Regions from separate parts of the Polaromonas sp. UC242_47 genome, predicted to be linked through region 1. Evidence: predicted binding sites of a transcription regulator. Region 1 holds the regulator's gene; each other region holds the start of a gene.

What was found. The regulator sigma-54, encoded in region 1, starts transcription at its own class of promoters, with help from an activator protein. The targets are predictions, from matches to a motif close to TGGCANGNAANCTGCTTT.
Region 2: the regulator sigma-54 is predicted to act here: its motif matches at 2,312-2,329, upstream of glnA (type I glutamate--ammonia ligase).
Region 3: the regulator sigma-54 is predicted to act here: its motif matches at 2,430-2,447, upstream of ACHMXK_RS19970 (PEP-CTERM sorting domain-containing protein).

What each region holds. Positions count from the first base shown of each region.
Region 1 covers NZ_JBIOAO010000003.1:288,071-292,026, forward strand. The annotation lists partial or broken gene lptA (lipopolysaccharide transport periplasmic protein LptA) at 1-369, shown strand, start outside; gene lptB (LPS export ABC transporter ATP-binding protein) at 380-1,147, shown strand; gene ACHMXK_RS23050 (RNA polymerase factor sigma-54) at 1,359-2,894, shown strand; gene ACHMXK_RS23055 (class I SAM-dependent RNA methyltransferase) at 3,027-3,956, shown strand, end outside.
Region 2 covers NZ_JBIOAO010000001.1:1,667,179-1,671,134, reverse strand. The annotation lists gene glnL (nitrogen regulation protein NR(II)) at 1-164, opposite strand, end outside; gene ACHMXK_RS08250 (hypothetical protein) at 188-697, opposite strand; gene glnA (type I glutamate--ammonia ligase) at 845-2,260, opposite strand; gene ACHMXK_RS08240 (competence/damage-inducible protein A) at 2,485-3,309, opposite strand; gene ACHMXK_RS08235 (EI24 domain-containing protein) at 3,333-3,956, opposite strand, start outside.
Region 3 covers NZ_JBIOAO010000001.1:4,112,482-4,116,437, forward strand. The annotation lists gene ACHMXK_RS19960 (VanZ family protein) at 170-1,516, shown strand; partial or broken gene ACHMXK_RS19965 (transglycosylase SLT domain-containing protein) at 1,565-1,918, shown strand; gene ACHMXK_RS19970 (PEP-CTERM sorting domain-containing protein) at 2,528-3,457, shown strand; gene ACHMXK_RS19975 (hypothetical protein) at 3,552-3,749, shown strand; gene ACHMXK_RS19980 (MgtC/SapB family protein) at 3,909-3,956, shown strand, end outside.

The sequences.
Region 1 (3,956 bases):
TTTACCGCAAGAAGCGCGACCTGGTCGACGAATATATTGAAGGTGAAGGCGAACGTATCGAATACGACAGCCGCGCCGACACCGTCAAGTTCATCCGCCAGGCCGTGTTGCGCCGCTATATAGGCGCGACCCTGGCCGACGAAAACCCACGGCAACCTGATTATTTACGACAACCCGACCGACGTGTTCACCGTCGACAGCGGCGAGAAAGCCCGCACGGCCAGCAACCCCTCGGGCCGGATTCGCGCCCTGCTGGCGCCGCGCAACCAGACGCCCGCGGCGGGTGCCGCCGGCACCCCGGCAACGGCGCCCCCCGGGTCAGCGCCAACGCTGCGGCCCAGTACCACGCTGGGCAATGACAAAAAATAACACCGCCTCCATGACCGAGTCTCCGGAAAACGCGCCCATCAGCCGCCTGGTGGCCACCGGCCTGCAAAAGGCCTACGGCAGCCGCAAGGTGGTCAGGGATGTCTCGCTGGCGGTGCAAAAAGGCGAGGTTGTGGGTCTGCTGGGCCCCAACGGCGCCGGCAAAACAACGTCGTTTTACATGATCGTCGGGCTGGTGCGCGCCGATGCGGGCGAGATCACCATCGACGGCCAGTCCATCGAACACATGCCCATCCACAAGCGTTCGCGCCTGGGCCTGAGTTATCTGCCGCAGGAAGCCTCGATTTTCCGCAAACTCACGGTCGAGCAGAATGTGCGCGCCGTGCTGGAACTGCAGGCCGACGAAGCCGGCAAGCCGTTGAGCGCCAAGGCCATCAACGAACGCCTGGACGCCTTGCTGCAGGACTTGCGCGTGGACCACCTGCGTGATTCACCGGCGCCGGCCCTGTCGGGCGGCGAGCGACGCCGTGTCGAGATTGCCCGGGCGCTGGCCACGCAGCCGCGTTTTATTCTGCTGGACGAACCGTTTGCCGGTATCGACCCGATTGCCGTGATCGAGATCCAGCGCATCATCGGTTTCCTGAAGTCGCGCGGCATCGGCGTTTTGATTACCGACCACAACGTGCGCGAAACCCTGGGCATTTGCGACCATGCCTGCATCATCAGCGACGGCCATGTGCTGGCCACGGGCACCCCTTCTGAAATTGTGAACAATGCCGATGTGCGCCGGGTTTACCTGGGCGAACATTTCAAGATGTGATCACTTTGGCTCCCCCCCGTTGTCGCTCACTGCGTGTAGCGCCCTCCCCCCTGCAGGGGGCGGCGCCTGCGGCCCGGCAAAGCCGGCTGCGCAGCCCCCTGCTGGCAAGAAAATCACGGGCACACGCCGGCCGCCGCGCCGGGCCGCCCCAAGCAAGGCCAGCCCCCTCGGGGGGCAGTGAACCACACGCAGTGGGGAGCGTGGGGGCACCATGAAACAGGGTCTGTCATTACGCGTTTCGCAGCATCTGGCGCTGACGCCCCAGTTGCAGCAGTCGATTCGCCTGTTGCAACTCTCCACCCTGGAGCTGAGCCAGGAAGTCGAGCAGATGCTCGACGAAAACCCGTTTCTTGAAGTTTCCGAAGAGGCCGCGCCGCGCGAGGATTTTGGCCTGGTCCAGGCCGACACGCCGGTCAGCCAGGAAACCCGTGAATTTGAATCCGCTACGGATTCCATAGCTGTCAGTGCAGACGGGGTGGGGGCTACAGGTCAAAATGATGCTGAACCCAGCAGCGAGGCCAAACTCGAGGAAAGTTGGGAGGGCGACGGCAGTGTCGACATCGCGCCCGACGACAACGAGTGGGGCGGCGACGCCGCGCCGCGCAAAAACAACCATGACGACAGCGAAGTCGATGCCGCCGATCTGGCGCGCAGCCATGAGTCGCTGCAAGACCATTTGCATCGCCAGGCCTTGTCCCTGCGCCTGTCGGACGAAGGCCGGGCGGCGCTGCATTTCCTGATCGAGTCGCTGAACGACGACGGTTACCTCGAAGACAGCCTGGCCGCTCTGGCCGCCGGCTTGGCCGGGGATGACCTGGAACAACTCGACGCACTGGTGCACGAGTTCACCGTGGCCCTGAAGCTGCTGCAACACATGGAGCCGGCCGGCGTGGGCGCGCGCAACCTGGCCGAATGCCTGGGCCTGCAGTTGCTGGACCACAAAAACTGCGACGAAACCCGCGCCGCCATCGCCATGTGCCAGCAACCCATGGAGTTGCTGGCCCGACGCGACGTCAAACGTCTGTCGCAGCTGTGCGGTTTTCCCGACACCGTGATCAAGGCCGCGATGGCGCTGATCGCCCGGCTGGACCCCAAGCCGGGCCGGCGTTTTGTCAATGTCGAGCGCAACCTGATCGTGCCCGATGTGATCGTGGTCAAGTCCGGCCGCGGCTTCAAGGTCTCGCTCAACAGCGACGTGATGCCGCGCCTGCGCGTGCACGACATTTATGCCAATGCGCTCAAGCAGAACCGGGGCCAGAACGGCCAGGCCCTGCAGCAGCGCCTGCAGGAAGCGCGCTGGTTCATCAAAAACATCCAGCAACGGTTTGACACCATCCTGCGGGTCAGCAGCGCGATTGTCGAGCGGCAGAAAAACTTCTTCACCCACGGCGAACTCGCCATGCGCCCGCTGGTGCTGCGCGAAATCGCCGACGAGCTGGGCCTGCACGAGTCCACCATCTCGCGTGTGACCACGGCCAAATACATGAACACGCCGTTTGGCACCTTCGAGCTCAAGTATTTCTTCGGCTCGGCGCTGGGCACCGAAACCGGCGGCAATGCCTCCAGCACGGCGGTGCGGGCGCTGATCAAGCAGTTTGTCTCGTCCGAGAGCCTGACCAAACCACTGAGCGACAACCAGATTTCCGAAATGCTCAAGGAGCAGGGTATCGAGTGCGCACGCCGCACCGTGGCCAAGTACCGCGAGGCTTTGCGCATCGCCCCGGCGAACCTGCGAAAATCGCTGTAAAGAGGATTTTGTACCTCCGGTGCCCGGGCGCGGGGTCCGGCATCCTCCAGCACCTCCTGCCTGCCGGTGTCCTGCGCCCTTGGCCCTGTTTCCCGATCACCCCATTCCCCGGAGCCCCTAGAGGCACCCCATATGAACCAACTTCAATTATTTTTACCTTGCGCCGCGGGTGTCGAGGAACTGCTGTCCGCCGAGGTCAAACGTATCACCGGCACCCAGGGCAAGGCCTGGCGCGCCGGTGTGCAGGTGGCCGGCTCCTGGCGCGACGCGATGCAGCTCAACCTGCACAGCCGTCTGAGCCAGCGCGTGCTGATCGAGCTGCAGCACAACCAGTACCGCAGCGAACAAGACCTCTACAACGCGGCGGCCGCCGTGGCCTGGGAAATCTGGTTCACGCCCAAACAGACCTTCAAGATCGAGATCACAGCGCAACACAGCCCGCTGACCAGCCTGAACTTTGCCGCGCTCAAGATCAAGGACGCGATCGCCGACCGCTTCCGTGATAAATACGATGTGCGCCCCGATGTCGACACCCGCTGGCCCGATGTGCGTGTGTACGTGCACCTGACGGTGGATACCGTGACCCTCTACATCGACACCTCGGGCGAGCCGCTGTTCAAGCGCGGCTGGCGCGAAGACAAGGGCGACGCCCCGTTGAAGGAAACCCTGGCCGCCGCTATGCTGGCCGCCAGCGGCTGGAGCGGCGAAGAAGGGCTGTGCAAACAAGGCGTGCCGCTCTATGACCCTTGCTGCGGCTCCGGCACCATCGTGATTGAAGCGGCGCAGATCGCCCGCAACATCGCGGCCGGCATGGGCCGGCGTTTTGCGTTTGAAAAATTTGTGCCTTTCCAGCCCCATGTCTGGGAAGGCTTGTTGGACCAGGCCGAAGCCGCCATCACCGAACCAACCGCGCCCATCTTTGGCAGCGATGTGTCTTTCCGCATGGTCGATTTTGCCGAGCGCAACGCCGAACGGGCCGGTGTGGCCAGCGCCATACAACTGCGCGGCGGCGACGCCCTGCAACGTATGCCGCCCGCGCCGTCCGGTGTGATGCTGGTGAAC
Region 2 (3,956 bases), on a different contig from region 1:
ATGGTGCGGCGCGAGATGCCCAGCGCGTCCTCCAGCGCCGCGTTGGCAAACACCACCACGCCGTTGGTACGCACCACGGCCACCAAGGTGGCCAGCAGGTCAAAAGACTGAAAGCGGGGGGAGGCCTGAGCGGCGGCGGGGGTGAAAATAGGTGGCTTGTTCAAGCCACCATTCTGACGCAGAAAAATTACTGCGGCGCGGTGTTGCCGGGCAAGCGGGCAATTTCGCGTTTCAGGCCGGCAATGTCGCTTTCGTGGCGCGTGATGCTTTCTTTCATCTCCGCCACCCGGTCCAGGTAACGCTGGTGGTTGCGCCCTTCGATGCCCTGTTTGTCGGGCTCGCCGTTGTTGTACTCTTTGAGCTGCTCGGCCAGTTTGAGCTCGGCCTTTTTCAGTTCAGCCTCAAGAATGGCCCGCATATCGCTGTCACGGGCGCGCTGCTCGCTGTTGCTGGACGCTGGCGCGGCCTGCACCGCCGAGGCCACACGCACGGACGGCCGGCTCACCGGCGTGCCCTGGACCACGGTGACATTGCCACCTTCGATCGGCTTGCAGCCGCGTGCCTGCGCATCCTTGGCGTTGTTGATGTATTCGGTGCCGGTTTTGCCGCTGCAACGGAAAATGCGCTCCTGGGCAACAACGCTGGAGACACCGGCAACAAGAACAAGAGAGATTGAAAGAAGTACTGTAGGTTTCATGCGTAACCCCATGTGCCGATTAAGGCCTGGACGGTCTGCCAGTATCCTGCAAAGGTCTTGAAATGCAAAACCCTGCAGGCGATAAACACAGGGCCCATAAAAAAGGACGGCCAAAGCCGTCCTTTTTTGACCACAAACTGTAAAAAATTACAGGGAGTAATACATCTCGAACTCGATAGGGTGCGTGGCCTGGCGCAAGCGCGTCACTTCACCCATTTTCAGTTCAATGTAGGCGTCGATCATGCTGTCGGTGAACACACCGCCCTTGGTCAGGAAGCCGCGGCCCACGTCAAGTGCGTCCAGGGCCTGGTCCAGGCTGTGGCAGACGGTTGGCACTTTCGCATCTTCCTCGGGCGGCAGATGGTACAGATCTTTCGTCGCGGCTTCGCCGGGATGAATCTTGTTTTCCACGCCGTCCAGACCGGCCATCATCAGGGCCGAGAAGCCGAGGTAAGGGTTCATCAGTGGATCGGGGAAGCGTGCCTCGATGCGGCGACCCTTGGGGTTGGCCACATAAGGGATGCGGATCGACGCCGAGCGGTTCTTGGCCGAATAAGCCAGCTTGACCGGCGCTTCGTAACCAGGCACCAGGCGCTTGTAGCTGTTGGTGCCGGGATTCGTGATCGCATTGAGCGCACGGGCGTGCTTGATGATGCCGCCCACGTAGTACAGCGCGAAGTCGGACAGGCCGGCATAACCGTCGCCGGCAAACAGGTTTTTGCCGTCTTTCCAGATCGACTGGTGCACGTGCATGCCGGAACCGTTGTCGCCAACGATGGGTTTGGGCATGAAGGTGGCAGTTTTGCCGTAGGCATTGGCCACGTTGTGCACCACGTATTTCAGCAGCTGTGTCCAGTCGGCGCGCTCGACCAGCGTGCTGAAACGGGTGCCGATTTCGTTCTGGCCGGGGCCAGCGACTTCGTGGTGGAACACTTCAACCGGGATGCCCAGCGATTCGAGGATCAGGGACATCTCGGCGCGCATGTCTTGCGTGCTGTCAACCGGTGGCACGGGGAAATAACCGCCCTTGACGGTGGGCCTGTGGCCGCGGTTGCCGCCTTCGAGCTTGGTGCCCGAATTCCAGGGCGCTTCGTATTCTTCGATCTTGAAGAAGGTGCCCGACATGTCGGTGTTCCAGCGCACGTCGTCAAAGATGAAAAATTCTGGTTCTGGTCCGAAGAAAGCCGTGTCGCCCAGGCCGGTGGCCTTGAGGTAGGCTTCGGCGCGTTTGGCGATGGAACGCGGATCGCGGTCATAAGCCTTGCCGTCGCTGGGCTCGACCACGTCGCAGCTCAGCAGCAGCGTGGTTTCTTCAAAGAAGGGATCGATGTTGGCCGTGTTGGCGTCAGGCATCAGCTGCATGTCGGAGGCTTCGATGCCCTTCCAGCCGGCAATCGAAGAGCCGTCAAACGCATGGCCCGAAACGAATTTGTCTTCGTCAAAGTGGGACACAGGCACGGTCACGTGCTGCTCTTTGCCCCGGGTGTCGGTAAAACGGAAGTCAACAAACTTGACTTCGTTTTCCTTGACCATTTTCATGACGTCTGCGACGGTCTTTGCCATCAGAATCTCCTGTTGCTGGATGGTGGTTAAAAAATATGCTCGTGCTGGGTGAATGCACTTTTTATGCCAAACCCGATGGCCGGTGTTTTTATGCCAAGCCTTCGATTGTGCCGCCATCTGGCGCGGGATGAGCCAATGGCGAGCCTGCCAGGCCGGAAAAATCACTCACACCCAAAAAGCACCAAATAGGTGCAAACCAACTAACTCGTTATTGGTGCATTCATTTATCGCACCAATTCAGGGCCTAATTTGGCATTAAATGTGTGCAAGCCGGCCAGCAACGCCGGAAAAGCGGCGTTGACCAGTTCCGGCGGGCCTTTCACGCCCAGCTCGATATGCCGGCCGTATTCGGGGTGGTCCACGCTGGGCAGGCTGAACACCTTGACGCCGCTGTAATTGGCCTCGATGGCCAGCATCAGTGGCGTCAGCGTTGCCTCCATGGAGCCCATCACAATCACGGATTTTTCGGCGTAGGCCGATTGTTGGTGCAAGTCGGCGTGGTCGGTGTCCAGCACCCACTCGATCATGGGCCAGGCCATCACCGGGAAGCCCGGCACGAAATGAACCGCCCCCGCACCGGCCCGGCAGCTGAAACCGGGGATTTTGTTGTAAGGATTGGGAATGATCGCTGCGCCCACCGGAAACATGCCCATGTTCAGGCGGTGGATATTGTCGTGCCGGTCCGGCTCATACGGCACGCCCTGCTCTTTGGCAACGTCCTGCATGCGTTCGCGGATCAGGGCCTCGGCCTTCGGGTGCAAGGCCAACGCCACACCCAGGGCATCGGCGGCGCATTGGCGCGTGTGGTCGTCCGGCGTGGCGCCTATGCCGCCGCAGGAAAACACCACGTCGCCCGAGGCCCGCGCCGCGGCAAAAGCACGTGCCAGCACCGCGGTGATACGCGCCGGCTCGTCCCCCACGTAGTCCGCATAACTGAGCTGCAGGCCACGCGCCGCCAGCAGCTCGATGGTTTTGGGCAGGTGTTTGTCGGCACGTTTTCCCGAGAGGATTTCGTCGCCGATGATGATGAGTCCGAAGTGAGTGCTCATGATGAAACGCCTGAAAAAAGGGGTTACGGCTGTTGTCCAGGTCCACCAAAGGTCGGCGCAGCCTCGCCTGCCACGCCGGCCGACGGCGCGGGCGAAACCTCGTCCGCTATGGATTCAATAGCTGCTTGCGCAAGTGGGTCGGGGGCTATGGCTACTTTTTGCTTGCGAAGTTGTTCCAGGGCCGCCAGCGTGTAATGGGCAAACCAGAGCGAGGAAAAAGCAAACACCAGGGTGTAAATCCAGATCGCCACCGGCACCAGGATGGGCGCCATGGCGACAAACATCGCGCCCGAGGCCCAGATCAGGCTGGGTGCGGCGCCCAGGTAACCACTGAGCACGCCGATCAGCAGCAGGCTGGCGCGGTGCTGGCGGAAGATCTCCCGCCGCTCCTCGGCGCTGGCGTGGTCCACCAGCGCGTCATAAGACATCACCCGGTAGGTCAGCCAGCCCCAGATCAGCGGCGGCAGGACCAGAATCAAGGGCGGGATCAGCCACAGCGGAATCGACACGAGCAGCGCCAGCACGGCCAGCGAGGTGGACCCCAGCGACCAGAACAGGCTGGTCATCAGCGAACCGCCTTTTTTGCGCTCCAGCAGCGGGAAACGGCGCTCGGCCACCAGGGCCACCATGGCCGGTGTCATCAGCAG
Region 3 (3,956 bases), on a different contig from region 1:
TGGCGCGCCGGTCTTGCTACCAAACCAATAGCTACTTGCGTCCGTCCAGAAAGGGCAAGAGACCTAAAAGGGTAATTTCTCAATAACTCCAGACAAGCCAGCAGCAGGCGCTTCTGCTCGGGCCATGCCGGAGGTGGCGACGAATTGAACAACGCGATGAAGGGTGTCTATGGAACCTGAAGACAACGCGGCGCCGGATGCGCGCATACGGCCCATTGGTTTGGACGGGGGAGACGGCGGCAGTGGTGAAAGCCGCCGGTGTCGTTCCTCGTCATCGTATTCTTCTCGCTCGTCATCACGCCAGCCCGCCGAGCCCAACCGCGACCCGGCCCGCGCGAGTGCGGCCAGCTACCGCATCGCCGTCGGCATTCTGCTGGTCCTCATCACCTATGGTTCGCTGTATCCGCTGACCTGGAATTTCGATCAGCCGCAGGACTTCATCTACATCGGCCAGGTCGGTGTGATCGATTTGGTGGAAAACATCGTGCTGTTCCTGCCGCTGGGCTGGCTGCTGGCCTGGCACTACGACGGCCGGCAGCGCCAGTGGACGCATTTCTGGATCTGGTTCGTGATCGCGCTCGTGGTGGCCAGCGTGCTGCAGTGGCTGCAGAAATACCTGCCGCGCACGCCCGCGGCCTCCGACATCGTGTTCAATATGACGGGCCACGTGGCGGGCTGGTGGGCTGGCAGGCTGTCGGTCCAGGCGCTGAACGGTGTCATGCAGCGCCACCCGGGGCTGCGCACCGCCGACCGTTTTGCCGTCCTCATGCTGGCCATCTGGGTGATCGCCGAACTGTTTCCGTTGATTCCCACCTTCGATGTGTCTTCGGTCTATGACAACGTCAAGTCACTGTGGCAACAAGATCCCTGGCAACCGCGCCGCATGTGGACTCACGTGGGCATGACCCTGATCGGCCTGGAGGCGCTGGCGCAGCTGTTGCGTTCGGCCTCGGTGGGCAGGCTGGTGCGGCCACTGGCGGGGCTGGTGACCCTGTGCATGCTGGCCGGCAAATTCGTCGTGCTCGGCCAGTCGCCCGGCCTGGCCGTGGTGTTTGGCATCGCCGGCGGCTTCATCCTGTGGCTGTCCACGGATTTCATGCCCGAGCGCCTGCGCCTGATGGTGGTGCTGCTGATTGCGGTGGCGAGCTACCTGGTCTACGCACTCGCACCGTATGAATTCCAGGACTTCCCCACCGCCATGCATTGGCGGCCTTTCGCCTCGTCGCTCGAAGGCAGCATCGAAGCCGCGGTGACCTCGGTGGCCTTTGAAGCCCTGTGTTTCGGCGCCATTATCTGGAGCACCGCGCGCATGGATTGGGTGCTTGTGGGCACGACCTTGTGCGTGGCGGCGCTGGCTTTCGCTTGCGAATGGAGCCAGCGCTACCTGCCCGGCCGCACGGCTGAAATTTCATCGGTGCTGACCGCGCTGGCCATGGGCTGGCTGGTGGCCGCGCTCGGCCACGCCGGCATGCGGCGCAAGAAAAAGGTCTACCGCCATAGACACCGCAGGGCTTGAGCTTCCGGCTCGCAGATCGGCCCAGGGGACAGCCGGGCGGCTGCGTTGACCAGTTTCACCGCCGACCAGATCAACGACCGCGACACCAACATCGTGATCGGCACGGCCTCCCTCAAACGTGCGCTCGACGACTTCGGCGGCGCCATGCCGCTGGCCGCCGCCGCCTACAACGCCGGTCCCGGCCGGCCGCGCGCCTGACGCAACGGGCCGGTGCTGGAAGCCGCGATCTGGGCCGAAAACGTGCCGTTTGCCGAAACCCGCGACTACGTGAAAAAAGTGTTGTCCAACACCACCAACTACGCTGAGCTGCTGACTGGCCAGCCGCAGTCGCTGAAAGCCCGGCTGGGCACCGTGGGACCGCGCGAAGCCTCGGCCCCGCCGCCTGACGAAAAAATGCCCTGAGCAGCGGCTCGCGCATCTATTTCGCTACAAACTTGATAGCTGCCGGCACCCGAACCCAAAGGGTTAGAGGCCTGAAATAGTAACTTCTCAATAGCTCAAGGCAAGCCAGCAGCAGCAGCAGCCGCAGCGTTGCGAATGAGAGTCCACCGTGGCGGGATGGTGTTGCTCAGGGATACGCGATCAAGCAAGTACAGCCAGAAAGAGATGCCCAGTTTGCGGCAGGTTTTCTTCAGGCTGGCAAAGGTGTCACGACACTGACGGCCCAGATCACGGCGCGTGCCCCCGCTGACTTTGCGCTTTTCACGAAGTCACGGAGATCGGTTTCGCTGCCATGGGTGTGCAGCGGTATGTCCGGGCGCTTCAAGACCAGCAGCAGCTCACTTTGACGCTACAAACCATGCGCAAAAAATGTCGAATATGTTTACACAACCTTATTCAAGCGCCTCCCAGGCATCTCAAAAAATCAACGTAAACCATTGAAATAAAAGGATATTTTTCACCTCTACAAAGCTGGACCGGAATTTGCTCTGGGTGCTTTGAAAGTTCGGGAAACCAAACTATTTACCCGTGGCTCCCTCCCTCCAACCACAACCATTTAAGGCAAGCACAATGAAAAAGATCAAGCAAATTCTGGCCGCCACCGCCCTGGTGCTAGGCTTTAGCGTGGCCCATGCCGGACCCATCATCATTGCAGGCACCGATATGGATGACCATGGTTTCTTCTCGGGAGGAGCCAATCAAACGGGTTGGAAATTCATGCAACTGGCCATGAGCAATATCGGCGGAGCTGTGAGCAACGGACAGACCAATGCGGTGTGTATTGGCTGTAACGGCAGTCAGGCCAGCGCCGCGTTCAGCAGTGCTTTTAGCTTGGCAGGACTGACGGGCTGGACCTCCACCCAACTGACCTCTACCACCGACATCACCAACTTCTTCAACAACACGGGTGCGGTCAATTTGTCGAATGCAGGTTTCATTTATATGCCTACGGTAGCCAACAATGTAACTGGCGGCATCAACGACATCCAATTGGCCGTGGTCAATCTAAATGGCACGGCCATCAACAACTATCTGGCGGCAGGCGGTGGACTCTTCACCCAGGAACAGGCCAACAGCAGCATTGGTTATGGCTGGTTGACCTCGCTGTTGCCCACGCTGGTGGTCAAAGGTGACAACTCGGGTGGCATTGCCAATTCCGGCGAGTTACAGCTGACGGTCCAAGGTAACGCGCAGTTCCCCGGCTTGACCAACACCGATATTTCCAACGCGACACCATGGCATGCGTATTTCGAAGGTGGCTTCGGTGCGTTGCAGTCCTTGATCGTGGGTAATGGCAATAATTTTGCAGCCAATATTTTGGATGACACGGTGGTGCTCGGCGGTGGATTTGCAGGCGGCGGCGGCGTGATTGTGTGTGGCCAGCCCAACCAGCCGCCTTGCGATCCCAACAATGTTCCTGAACCCGACAGTTTGCCGCTGGTGCTGGCAGCTCTGGGCGGGTTGTACCTGGCACAGCGCAAAAAATCCAATGCGGTTTAAGCGTTAGGCACCCCGGGGCAACAGACCCCGGGCTGAGAACATAGCACCGGCAGCGGTGCCATTTTTTGCCCCGTCCATTCCAGGCCCCACCTGCGTGTGCGTTTCACACCACCTGCAGCCAGAACCAGTACGCCGCCAGCGCCAGCAGCCACGAGCCGCCCTGCTGACCGGCCAGCCGCAATCGCTGAAAGCCCGGCTGGGCACCGTGGGACTGCGCGAAGCCAGTGCGCCACCGCCTGACGAAAAAATGCCCCGAGCAGCGGCCGGCGCACCGGCTTCGCTACCAAACTGATAGCTGCTTGCATCCATCCGACAAGGGCTGGGGGCCTAAAAGGCTTGATACCCGGATGAAAGGCGCGCTTGTCCGGCGGTTTTGTAGGCTTGCGCCTATGTCTTCCTGAGGGCGCACCAGCTAAATTGAGCGCTTCCCCTTTGCGCAGGAGCCCTCACGATGAACCCCACCTGGTGGCAACAAATTGCCAGCACCCTGGCCGCCGAA